4 regions of the Bacillus nitratireducens genome follow, and region 1 is predicted to be linked to each of the others. Evidence: riboswitches for the same ligand, from Rfam matches in the RefSeq annotation. Region 1 holds a riboswitch; each other region holds the start of a gene.
The links. Region 1 has a riboswitch for S-adenosylmethionine ahead of metK (methionine adenosyltransferase). Riboswitches for the same ligand answer to the same signal wherever they lie in the genome.
Positions count from the first base shown of each region.

Region 2: another riboswitch for S-adenosylmethionine. It lies ahead of Q3V31_RS11305 (M20 family metallopeptidase); the one in region 1 lies ahead of metK (methionine adenosyltransferase).
Region 3: another riboswitch for S-adenosylmethionine. It lies ahead of Q3V31_RS23750 (cyclase family protein); the one in region 1 lies ahead of metK (methionine adenosyltransferase).
Region 4: another riboswitch for S-adenosylmethionine. It lies ahead of Q3V31_RS27695 (MetQ/NlpA family ABC transporter substrate-binding protein); the one in region 1 lies ahead of metK (methionine adenosyltransferase).

Region 1 covers NZ_JAUMJO010000003.1:115,679-118,853, forward strand. Annotated here, with positions in the region: gene pckA (phosphoenolpyruvate carboxykinase (ATP)) at 1-1,168, opposite strand, end outside; SAM riboswitch class I at 1,397-1,518, shown strand; gene metK (methionine adenosyltransferase) at 1,688-2,887, shown strand; gene Q3V31_RS12470 (hypothetical protein) at 2,929-3,108, opposite strand; gene Q3V31_RS12475 (hypothetical protein) at 3,115-3,175, opposite strand, start outside.
Region 2 covers NZ_JAUMJO010000002.1:986,048-989,222, reverse strand. Annotated here, with positions in the region: gene Q3V31_RS11305 (M20 family metallopeptidase) at 1-1,063, opposite strand, end outside; SAM riboswitch class I at 1,152-1,253, opposite strand; gene Q3V31_RS11300 (AAA domain-containing protein) at 1,329-3,175, opposite strand, start outside.
Region 3 covers NZ_JAUMJO010000007.1:78,427-81,601, reverse strand. Annotated here, with positions in the region: gene Q3V31_RS23755 (PRK06851 family protein) at 1-1,108, opposite strand, end outside; SAM riboswitch class I at 1,257-1,369, shown strand; gene Q3V31_RS23750 (cyclase family protein) at 1,455-2,087, shown strand; gene Q3V31_RS23745 (hypothetical protein) at 2,113-2,496, opposite strand; gene Q3V31_RS23740 (ATP-binding protein) at 2,726-3,175, opposite strand, start outside.
Region 4 covers NZ_JAUMJO010000012.1:16,470-19,644, forward strand. Annotated here, with positions in the region: gene Q3V31_RS27690 (methionine ABC transporter ATP-binding protein) at 1-665, opposite strand, end outside; gene Q3V31_RS27695 (MetQ/NlpA family ABC transporter substrate-binding protein) at 678-1,490, opposite strand; SAM riboswitch class I at 1,576-1,689, opposite strand; gene Q3V31_RS27700 (NAD(P)-dependent alcohol dehydrogenase) at 1,770-2,678, opposite strand; gene Q3V31_RS27705 (hypothetical protein) at 2,835-3,175, shown strand, end outside.

The DNA.
Region 1 (3,175 bases):
ATGTAGCTTGCGGAGATGTAACGCCGCGCTCTGTTCCTGCTAGTTTGCTAGTGTAACCGCTTAAGAAATGGTACATAGCTTGCTCTTTTGATAACTTACTGATTGGAGGCAATACGCCAGATGCATCAGCAGTTAAGAAAATAATTGTATTTGGATGTCCTGCAACACTTGGTAGTACGATATTGTCAATCGCATGCATAGGGTATGCAGCACGTGTATTTTCTGTTAAAGTAGTATCGTTATAGTCAGCGATGCGTGTTTGACCATCAATGACAACGTTTTCTAAAACTGAACCGAATTTGATTGCATCGAAGATTTGTGGTTCTTTCTCATGAGAAAGGTTTACACATTTCGCGTAGCAACCGCCTTCAATATTGAATACGCCGTTATCAGACCAACCGTGCTCATCATCACCGATTAATTTACGGTTTGGATCAGCGGATAATGTTGTTTTACCTGTTCCAGATAAACCGAAGAATAGTGCTACGTCGCCTTCTTCACCTACGTTTGCAGAGCAATGCATAGAAAGAATGTCTTGTTCTGGTAGTAAGAAGTTCATAATAGAGAAGATTGATTTTTTCATTTCTCCAGCGTATTCTGTACCACCAATTAGTACGATACGTTTTTCGAATGAAACCATAATGAATGCTTCAGAGTTTGTACCGTCAATTACTGGATCTGCTTTAAAGTTCGGTGCAGAAACAATTGTAAACTCTGATTCATGAGTTGTTAATTCTTCTTCAGTTGGACGAATAAATAATTGATGTACGAACAAATTATGCCATGCGTATTCGTTAACAACTTGAATTGGTAGGCGATAGTTGCGGTCAGCGCCAGCAAATCCTTTGAAGACGAATAACTCTTCTTTTTCTTTTAAGTATTCTAAAACTTTTGTATATAATTTATTAAAATGTTCTTCAGAAATCGGTTGGTTCACAGCTCCCCAAGCAATTTTGTCGGCAACCGATGCTTCCTTCACAATAAATTTATCTTTAGGAGAACGTCCTGTGTATTTTCCTGTTGAAGCAGAAACGGCACCAGTAGAAGTTAATTTCCCTTCATTTCGCATTAATACTTTTTCCACTAATTGCGGAACACTTAGTTGAATCTGTGCATTGCTTCCGTTCAATAATTCATGTAAACCAATTTGGACATTCACAGTACTCATATTTATATACCATCCTTTTCATTTAATGAAATATTTCTCGTAATCCCCATCAAGAGTATAACACAATTATATAAATAATGTATACTATTTATTTATTTTTGTTTGTGTGAATGTATTAGTTCCTTATTAATATTTCATTCTATACGTATTGAGAAAAACTTTCAGGAAAATGTGAATATTAATTGACAAATGAATATCATTTCTTTAGTATAGGTTGGGACGGATACTCTCTTATCCCGAGCTGGCGGAGGGACAGGCCCGATGAAGCCCAGCAACCTCACTTGTAGTGGTAAATACAGGTGAATAGGTGCTAAAACCTGTGCGAGGCTAATGGTCTCGAACGATAAGAGCAAAGGGCAAAAAGCAGTATGCAAGTAGCAAATTAAACCTTTCCTCTATATTAAGTAGGAAAGGTTTTTCTGTATGCTTGTGTGGGAGAATAAATGTATGTCGCAGTTTGTGGCAAATTAAGGATGAGTTCCGTACAATATATACAATTACTGTAGGGAGGTTTACCACATGACAAAAAAACGTCATCTGTTCACATCTGAGTCTGTAACTGAAGGACATCCAGATAAAATTTGTGACCAAATTTCTGATTCAATTTTAGATGCGATCTTATCAAAAGACGCAAATGCACGTGTAGCTTGTGAAACAACTGTAACAACTGGTTTAGTATTGGTAGCGGGGGAAATTACGACTTCTACTTACGTAGACATTCCGAAAATCGTTCGTGAAACAATTCAAGGCATTGGTTACACACGTGCAAAATACGGATTCGATGCAGAAACTTGTGCAGTTTTAACATCTATCGATGAGCAATCTGCTGACATCGCTATGGGTGTTGACCAAGCGCTAGAAGCACGCGAAGGTCAAATGACTGACGCTGAGATTGAGGCAATTGGTGCAGGAGACCAAGGTTTAATGTTTGGTTTTGCATGTAATGAAACACAAGAATTAATGCCACTTCCAATCTCGCTTGCTCACAAATTAGCTCGTCGTTTAACTGAAGTACGTAAAGATGACACATTATCATACTTACGTCCGGATGGAAAAACGCAAGTTACAGTTGAGTATGATGAAAATGGTAAACCTGTACGTGTAGATACAATTGTAATTTCTACACAGCATCATCCAGATGTTACATGGGAAGAAATCGATCGCGATTTAAAAGAGCATGTAATTAAAGCTGTAGTTCCAGCAGAATTAATGGATGGAGAAACGAAATTCTTCATTAACCCAACTGGCCGCTTCGTAATCGGTGGACCACAAGGTGATGCTGGTTTAACAGGACGTAAAATCATCGTTGATACTTACGGTGGATACGCTCGCCACGGTGGCGGTGCATTCTCTGGTAAAGATGCAACGAAAGTTGACCGTTCAGCAGCATATGCAGCTCGTTATGTTGCGAAAAATATCGTAGCAGCTGGTCTTGCTGACAAAGCAGAAGTACAACTTGCATACGCAATCGGCGTAGCGCAACCAGTATCAATTTCAGTTGATACATTTGGCACTGGTAAAGTATCTGAAGACGTACTAGTAGAACTAGTTCGTAACAACTTCGATCTTCGCCCAGCTGGTATTATTAAAATGCTAGACTTACGTCGCCCAATTTACAAACAAACAGCAGCTTACGGCCACTTCGGACGTACTGATGTAGATCTTACATGGGAACGTACAGACAAAGCAGCTACTTTAAAAGAGCAAGCTGGTCTATAATATATGAAAAAAAGCTTTGCGCTGTGTGCGCAAAGCTTTTTTTATTTGGTTTTATTTGCTATTTGGATGCAGGAACTGCAATAAACTTCGCCGTCTAGCTCAATATATTTTCTCATGTTTGTCATACCACTTGCCGGAAATGGCATATGAATCCATGCTTTTTCATACGTTTGTATTTCCTTTTCGCATGATTTGCAAAGGGGAGGTTTCTTACGGAACATAGACGGTCACCCTTTCAGTTGATGCGCTTTTCCTGCGCAAAAAGCACTGCTCAGTAAAAATAGCGTT
Region 2 (3,175 bases), on a different contig from region 1:
CTTCTCTAAATTCATTCGTATGTGCAATTAAGTTATCTGGTCCGATTTTAATGTACGGATGAATTGTCGGTACGACTTGACTTACGTTTCCTGCATCCGTTGAGCCGATTCCTACTCTTTCTTTACGGTTTACATCTTCACCTAATAGTTCTAGTTCTTCGGCTACGACGTCATTAAATGTTTTTGTCACGAGCAATTCATCAATTTCATTTTGGAATTGATGAATTTTTACTTTTGTGCCTGTTGCTAACGCTGCTCCCTCTGCGATGTTTCTTACTTTTTCTGTTACTTCCGCACATCTTTTTCGCGTTGCTGCGCGGATGAAGAACCTTGCTGATGCGTAGTCTGGAATAATATTAGGTGCTTTGCCGCCTTCTGTAATGATTCCGTGAATTTTCACATCTGACGGAAGTTGTTGGCGAAGTGCATTAATACTGTTATACAGCTGGATAATCGCATCTAATGCGTTAATTCCTTCTTCTGGTGAAGCTGCTGCATGAGCTGTTTTTCCGTAAAAATGAAAATCAAGTGGATCGACCGCTAGTGATGGGCTCGTTGGAGCTGTTTTTCCGCTCGGATGAATCATAAGCGCCGCATCAATATTTTTAAATAAACCAGCCTTTACATAACTTGCTTTGGCGCTACCATTTGGCCCACCCTCTTCTGCCGGTGTTCCGAACACGACAACTTCTCCGCCGATTTCCTCAAGCGTTTCTGATAACGCGATTGCTGCTGCAACGCTAATTGTTCCAATTAAATTGTGACCACATGCATGACCAAGTCCTGGTAAAGCATCATACTCCGCTAAAAATGCGATGACCGGCCCTTGTTTTCCTGAACTTTTTCGCGCGATAAAACCTGTTTCATGTCCAGCTATATTGTGCTGTAATTGGAATCCTGCACTTCCTAGCAGCAAACTTAACGTTCTTGATGCGTAAAATTCTTGGTTACCAATCTCCGGATTCGCATGAATATTATGACTTGTTTCTATGTACTTTTCCTTACTTCTTTCTATACTCTCTTCAATTGTTTTTCTTTGTGACGTTACTCCAGTCGCTCCCATTTTTCTTCCTCCTTTTATTTTCACGTAAAAAAGCCTCTTTCTAAAAGATAGAAAGAGGCTTCTGTATATACAGTCAAAATGAGCTTCTTTCTTATCTTTCAAGTTACCTTGCTGGAATTGGCACAGTATTCATAAAGAATCCGCTGCCGAGGTGTCATAGGGCCAGTCCCTCAACCTCTCGTGATAAGAATTTTCATAAAATTATATTAAATTATTTTCATTCTAAATTCATTCCGAATAAAAGTCAAGGAATTCCTATCCGAATTTACCGAATATCTAAAAATCCTTTTAATACACCAATTGTTTCCGGTGCTTGCAGTCTTGCACATATGTACGGAAATTCCGTACTACCTTCAAACATCATTTGAGATGTGAGAGGTGCCCCTGCCCAAAAGATTTCATCATCGATTACTATAAATGGGAACGCTTTGTTTTGCCTTTGTAACTTTACATTCTTTAATGGAACTGGTCCGTCACTATATACCGTTACTTGTGCATTTGTACGCATTAACGCTTGCCATACTCGTTTATCAACTTGCCTTGTACTTGGAAGGGAAATGATAATTTTTCGTTTTGCCGCTAATATATCTTTTAATAGCCCTTTCGGCTCTTCAAGATTCATTTCCATAAACCAGCGTAAACGTTTCGAGATTTTTCGCTCCCACAATTGTCTTGATGTCGTGCGATCATACACATCTCCGTGACGTTCTATATGAGCTGTTAATTGTGATAACGCTTGTTTCCTCGAAAGATTCTTACGCATGTAGTGGCAATCTGATAATTGAATGAACTTCCCTCTCGCTCTCGTAACCGCTACATTGACGAGACGATGGTTTTTATGATCAAAGAATAACACACCAGGACGTTCTTGCGGATAACTATCAACCGTATCAAAGATCATCATATCTCTTTCAGACCCTTGAAACTTATGAACTGTTGCTGCTAAAACTGGTATGTGTTGATATTTCGTTTTCTGCAGCATTTCTCTAATACACGTTGATAAAAAGCGAGACTGTGCTCTGTAAGGTGTAACAACACCAATCGATTGAACACCATCTAACAGTCCGATTAACATCATTTGCATCGCTACTAAACCAGACATAATATTAAAACGAGAACCGGAAGCCGCGTCTTTTAACGAAAATGCTCCCATTAAGCTCGTATCAAATAAAACACTCGCCTCATTTGCGAACGGCTGCAATTGCGCAAGTTCTTTACGCTCTGAAACAGATGGATGATCGTATACTCTGTTTTTATAAATAAATGAATTCGTAAACTTCGATATATCCGCATGCATACGTCTTTGTTCCTGCAGCATAAAAAGGTTGGGATGTGCTTCTGATTTATTTACAGACTCAACAATCCCTGCGTGATAAAACATATCTTCGCCGAGCCATTTTCGAACGAGTTCATGGTTTGCCATCGCAATTGGAGGTAACTGTAAAAAATCACCACAAACGACAATACGTTTCCCAAGCGAAGCAGCTAATGCGATTTGCGGAACATAAGCCATACTTACTTCATCTACTACAACTAAATCAAATGTACGCTCATAAATAAGTGAATCAATGGCACATTTCGATAAAGTTGCGCCGATTACTTTCGCATTTTCAATGTATTCTTTTTCTACTTCTTTAATTTTCGCTTTTTGCTTTCGAAGATCACTTTCAATCTCTTGTATACGCTTCTTATCAGCAGAAGTCGCTTTATATGATAAAATCTTTTCACGAAGATCTTGGCGTGTTTCCTCTAAATAGAGTCTTTCCTCACCCCATGATCCATTCGTCGTTTCAACTAACTTCGACGTAAGTAACGTTTCATGATTTCGTATATGCTCATGTTGACTATAACCGTAACGAACGATTTCACCAGGTGTCCATTTCTTTTTCTTTTCAATTTGCTTCGTTACTTCGCTCATTAATACATCTACTGCTGCATTACTATGAGCTAACACAAGTACCGATTTTCCTTTTTGATAATGCGCCGAAATAATACGTGATAAATTGTAAGACTTCCCTGTTCCTGGTGGTCCCCACACGTACGTTGTCGGATTGTAAAATGAACGATACGCCAATTCATTTTTCGGATTTTTCATCTTCTCAATATGCTTTG
Region 3 (3,175 bases), on a different contig from region 1:
ACTTTCTCTTTTCAATTACAGTAGCGGTAATTCGTTCAAACTCTTTTTGAATTTCCTCTTTATATGCATCCACTTTTGAAAAATCCATAGCAGCAATATAAATTCGTTCTAATTTATCACGAACTGATTTCGCTTTTGCCAAGAAAGACATCGCCTCATTCATTTTTGCCTTATATCGAATGGAAACGTCACGAATTTCTTTAGCATATTTTTCATCCGTCCCCGGTGTAACAATAAGAGCATACATATCTATAATCTCATCACCCACGCGACTCGGAAAATATTCATGTGGTGCGGTACTATCAAAAATTGCAAATCCTAATTCTCTTACAATAACCATATCAAGACTATTTGGATCAAATCCGCAATGATATACTTCAACTTCAAACCCTTTTTCTTCTGCTGCCTGCGCTAACTTTTTGAGCATTGTTGATTTTCCTGAGCCAGGGCGTCCTTTTATAAAATAACGATGTGGTAATCCTTCTGTTAAATTAGGAACGAAATCAACTGCTCCTTTCGGTGTAGCAGCTCCTAAAAACCGATGTTTCACAATCGATTGTTTCCCCTTTTTATCTGTAAATAATTTCTGAATCAACTGATCTGTTAGTTCATTTGCTTTGTTAAAATCAATATTATTAATATATATTTTCTCCCACTCATCGTGTATAACTAATGCCTCTTTAAAACATCCGTAAGCAGATTGGAAAGCCTTGCTCGCTTCTGATACAAATCGTTCAATTTCTAACTTCTGCTTTCTTAATTTATCTGAGTCCCAAGCAACTCCTAAATTAATATACTCTTCCACAACCCCTGGCATTTTGGGCTCAATAACATGCGGTGATGTTCCATCAACAATTCCTACTTTTAATTTTGGGATAATCACTCCATCAACTGACTTATTATCAGAAGAACAATGCAAAAGTTCAATATCATATCCTTTTTCAGCCCATTCACGACCTATTGCCTTTATTAAAGAAGATTTCCCAGTTCCTGGACCACCCTTTAAAATAAACAACCTGTCTAGCCCTTTTAAATTCTCTTCGTATAAATTATGAAATCCTCTAGCTGTATTTCCACCGGCATAATAATTCAATACATTACCTGTCACTGCACTCACTCCTTCGCAGCATTCTATTTACATAAGCTACAATATGCGAGCAACTTTATTTGGGTGAATACCTATTTTGTATTGCACTAAAAAAGGAAATGAATTACAATTTAAATATTAAAAAATCAAAATATTAAAACTAAATATTTCTTTATCAAGAGAGGCAGAGGGACCGGCCCTTTGAAGCCCAGCAACCTCAGTTTATACAAACTGAATAGGTGCTAATTCCTGCAAAATGCAATGCATTTTGCAAGATAAAACTTAACCATTGTGTGCAAAGCTCATCTTTCTTGATTATGAAAGATGAGTTTTTTATATTTTAAAACATATATTGGAGGTATTCAAAATGAAAGTAATCGACCTATCACAAACATTTGAAAACAATATGTCTCAATTTCCTGGAACACCAAAAATCCAACTAGAAGCAATTACAAACGTTGAAGAGACGGGCTATCAAGTTACAGATTTTCATTCTGTCGTTCATGTAGGTACACATTGCGATGCCCCTGCGCATTTCATTTCAGGTGCAACCACTATCGATCAATTACCCCTAAAGCAATTTGTAGGTGAGGCCGTTCTTATCGATGTAACTCATATTCAAGAGAGAAAGTTACCTAAGGAAGTATTGCATAATACCGATATAAAAGAAGATGATATTGTCATTTTCCATTCCAATCTATCTAATAAGTGGAATACAGCCGCTTATGAGAAAGAAGCGTTTTATCTTTCCGAAGAATTAGCTGAAGAACTGGTTCAATTAAAAGTAAAATCAGTTGGTTTAGATTTTATTTCTCCTGATGAGGTAACGACAGAAACATCGCCGGTTCATCACATATTACTAGGGAATAACATTTACTTAATTGAAAACTTAACAAATCTAGATGCTATTAAAGCGAAACGTTTCTTTTTCTCGGCAGCACCTTTAAAAATTAAAGATAGTGACGGTGCTTTCGCAAGAGCATTCGCTGTTATTTTTTAAACACGGCCTACAAAAAAAGCAAAGATCATTTTTGACCTTTGCTTTTATATTTTTTATTTAAGTTTAAAAAGAATTGTTCCACTCTTGGGCGTAACCAAGCTAAATAATCTTTATCTCTCTTCTTTGTACAAGCTATCTCTTCTCCATCCACCATTTCGACAAGTTCTAGCTCTAACAATTGCCTCGTAAATGCTACCATATTTACGTCTTCGGCCGGATACTCTTCTTTTAATTTCTCCTCTATTTCTCCCAATAAAAAGCCGTCACGCATCATTGCTAGTGCATCAATCCAAAGTGGCGGCATTTCATATGTCTCTCCTGTAATCGTATCTTTTACAATATAATTCTTTTGCTCTTTTCGAAATTGAATTGTGTGTAAACATACAGTTGAATTTAATGTTAATTCCATCATACCACCCCTTTCATCATATCTGCATAGAAAAAAGGATGCGCGTGCACCCCTTCTTTTCTTTTCATAACACTACCAAACCGTTACACGAGCTAAAAGCTCTATGTCGATATTTTCCTCCATTATAAACGAAGTGTTTTATAAAAAAAACCCTTCTTGAAACATTTTATAAAATGTTTATATTTACACAACAAGAACACTTTTCTGAAAAATAATTTCGTCTAATGTACTACACTGTTGGTAAATAAATTTCCACTTTCGTTCCTACGCCCATACTACTTTGAATCGCGATACTCCCTTGATGTTCTTCAATAATTTTATATGTAATCATTAGTCCAAGGCCTGTACCATTCTCCTTTGTTGTGTAAAAAGCTTTTCCGATCTTTTCTATTTTCTCATTTTCTATCCCCAAACCTTGATCTTCAATAGAAATACACAAATTCTCTCCAGCTTTTTTATATGCACGAATCTGAATATCTCCACCCTTTGGCATCGATTCTATTCCATTTTTGATAATGTTTAATAACACTTGTTTTAATTGTTTATCATCACCATTTATAACGGGTAAATTTCCATCTACTTGCAAATGAAATTTCACTTTATATTGAGTCGCATAACTTTCCATTAACTGTACAACATATAAAAGGATTTCCCGTATATTACACCATTCATAATTTGT
Region 4 (3,175 bases), on a different contig from region 1:
CTTTCAACGACAGATCCATGTTCCATTACAGCAACTCGATCACATATACGCTGGATGACATTCATTTCGTGTGTAATTAGCAAAATCGTAATTCCGATTTCTTCGTTGATCTTTAATAACAAATCAAGAATAGAATCGGTCGTTTCTGGATCTAATGCGCTCGTTGCTTCATCACTTAATAAAACTTCAGGCTCATGAGATAGTGCGCGAGCAATCGCTACACGTTGCTTTTGACCACCAGATAATTCGCTTGGATAGGCATCTTTTTTATTAAAGAGATCAACAATACGTAAATACTTTTCTACCCTTTTTTCAATTTCATTTTTGGGAAGACCAGATAGACGTAAGGGTAGTGCGATGTTTTCATAAACGGTAACGGTTTTAAGTAAATTGAATCCTTGAAAAATCATGCCGATCTTTTGTCTTGCTTTTGCGAGTTCTTTTGTTGATAAGGTTGTTAAATCTTGTTCATTTACAATGATATTTCCTGTCGTTGGTTTTTCTAATAAATTTACACAACGAATTAATGTACTTTTGCCAGCGCCACTATATCCGATGATTCCAAATACTTCGCCCTTTTTTACTTTAAGGGAAGTTGATTTAAGGGCCTCAACATTCCCTTTTTTTGTTGTAAATACTTTGGAGACGTTTTTTAATTCAATCATTATAGTCAGCTCCTACCAAGACGGTAAAACAGAACCATCGAATTTTTTCTCAATGAAATCTTTTACTTCTTTAGATTGATAAGCTTTCTTTAATTTGTTTACAACAGCATCATCTTTATTTTCAGTACGAACAACGACCCAGTTCACATATGGTGAATCTTTTCCTTCACGGAAAATAGAATCTTTCGCTGGACTTAATTTTGCACCTAATGCAAAGTTTGTATTAATTGCAGCTGCCTTTACTTCACTTAGCTGTGTTGGTAATTGAGATGCCTCTAATTCAACAATCTTTAAATTTTTTGGATTTTCAATTACATCTTTTGCAGTCGCTTTTTCTGTAGCCTTTGGATCAACTTTTAAAACCCCTGCTTTTTCAAATAGCTTTAAAGCGCGAAGCTCATTTGTTGGATCATTTGGGACAGCGATTGCATCGCCCTCTTTTAATTCTTTTACATCTTTTAAGCTTTTAGAATACACACCCATAGGGAATGTTACTGTGGAAAATACTTCAGTTAATTTCATATTACGTTCAGCTTTAAATACGTCTAAATAAGATTTAGTTTGATAGCTATTTACATCAAGGCTTTTTTCATCTAAAGATACGTTCGGTGCTACATAATCATTAAATACCTTTACATCAATTTCGAGACCATCTTTTGCGGCAACTTCTTTCACCTTTTCAAAAATTTGTTCATGCGGTCCACCTGTTACACCAACGGTAATCTTTTTCTCATCTAATGCTTTTACCTCTTTATCAGAATTAGCACCACATGCACCTAACAATAATACAGCTCCACTTACAATACTTAATAATACCTTTTTCATCTATAATTCCCCCTTAATATACGTTCCAAAATAAAAAGCACCTCTCAAAAATAAGAGAGGTGCCGAATAGACGAAATAGGTTCCTCTCTTATCTTCCAAAACGAAAATCGTTCTGCAGGAATTAGCACCTTAGCTTATACGTTATAAGCTCGGTTGCCGGGCATCATCGGGCCAGTCCCTCCGCCACTCTTGATAAGAGTATGTGTATGTAGTTTTTAAATATGGTACTAATAGTAAATCTTACAAAAAGAATTGTCAATGGTATTTTCTGAATATATTTTATTTTAAGGTAATGGAAACATTCCCTTTTTTATGCCCTTTTTCTACATATATATGAGCTTCTGGAATTTCTTCTAAGCGATAAATTCTATCAATAACAGGTTTTAAATTTTCTGTTTCAGTTAATTTTTTTAGTAGAATCATATCTTCTTTACTTACTTTTGCCATCATTCCATTAACAGATACATATTTTCCATTTTGCGTTAATACTTTTTGACAAAGGGATCTTTTAATTTTTCCAACTGCATCAAATATAATATCGTAGCGTTCAGCTCGCTTTGTAAAATCTTCTTTCGTATAATCAATTACGTGATTAGCTCCTAAAGATTGCACGAGTTCAAAGTTTGAATTACTACAAACAGCTGTAACGGTCGCGCCAAAATATTTAGCAAGTTGTACGGCAGCTGTTCCTACTGAACCAGATGCGCCATATATAAGTACTTGTTGCCCTTTTCTTATACGTCCTTTTCTCAGGAAGTGTAATGCTGAAGTTCCGCCAAAAGGAATAATGGCAGCTTCTTCATACGTCACATTGGTAGGTTTTAATGATATCAATCCGCTTTCATGCACACATGTATATTCTGCATAACCACCGACATTAAGCTCTGTTAATGCGAAAACTTGGTCTCCTTTTTTAAATTGAGTTACATCTGTTCCTATTTCTTCGATTTCACCAGATAGCTCGACGCCGAGTATAGGTTTTCTTGGTTTTTTAAAACCTAATATAATCCGCATAGGAATCCAAAATAAAAGGGGGCTATTAAAGCCGCGCATTCTACAATCTCCAGTTGTTACACTTGTTGCGTGAATTTTAACTAATACTTCATTCTTTTTTGGAGTAGGTTTCTCTACATCTTGAAGTTTGAGAACATTAGGTGGCCCATACTTTGTGCAAATAATTGCTTTCATAATGACCTCCTGAATTTAGTTGTTTTTATTTACATCATATTTAAGTATTTCTTTAAACATGTTGTTATTCGAGAAATAAAGTGAAATAGAAATATTAAAAAGTATATAGATTTCAAAGGAAAATAGATGATATCCTTTTGGAAAGGAGGAGAAATTATGAAAAAACTTATTTTAACTTCTAGTATGATCCTTGCAGTTATTTTAGGTGCAGGGTGTAGTAATGAGAAAACAACAAAGACGGATGAACCGAAAAAAGAATCGGTTCAAAAAGAGAAGGAATTAGCCGCGAAGGATGTTTTCAAGAAAGCGAATGAAGCTTTTAAAAATGAAGAACATGTAACGATGACATATGATGTAGGGATAAAAGCTGAAGGAACAGAGATGGATCTGCTAAAGGCTAAAATGCAATTAGAGCCAAAGAAAAAGAATTCTCGTTCTGAAATGAATGTTTCTGGTACAGAGGTTGTAGTGTATGCGGTGGATGGTAAAGTTGCTGG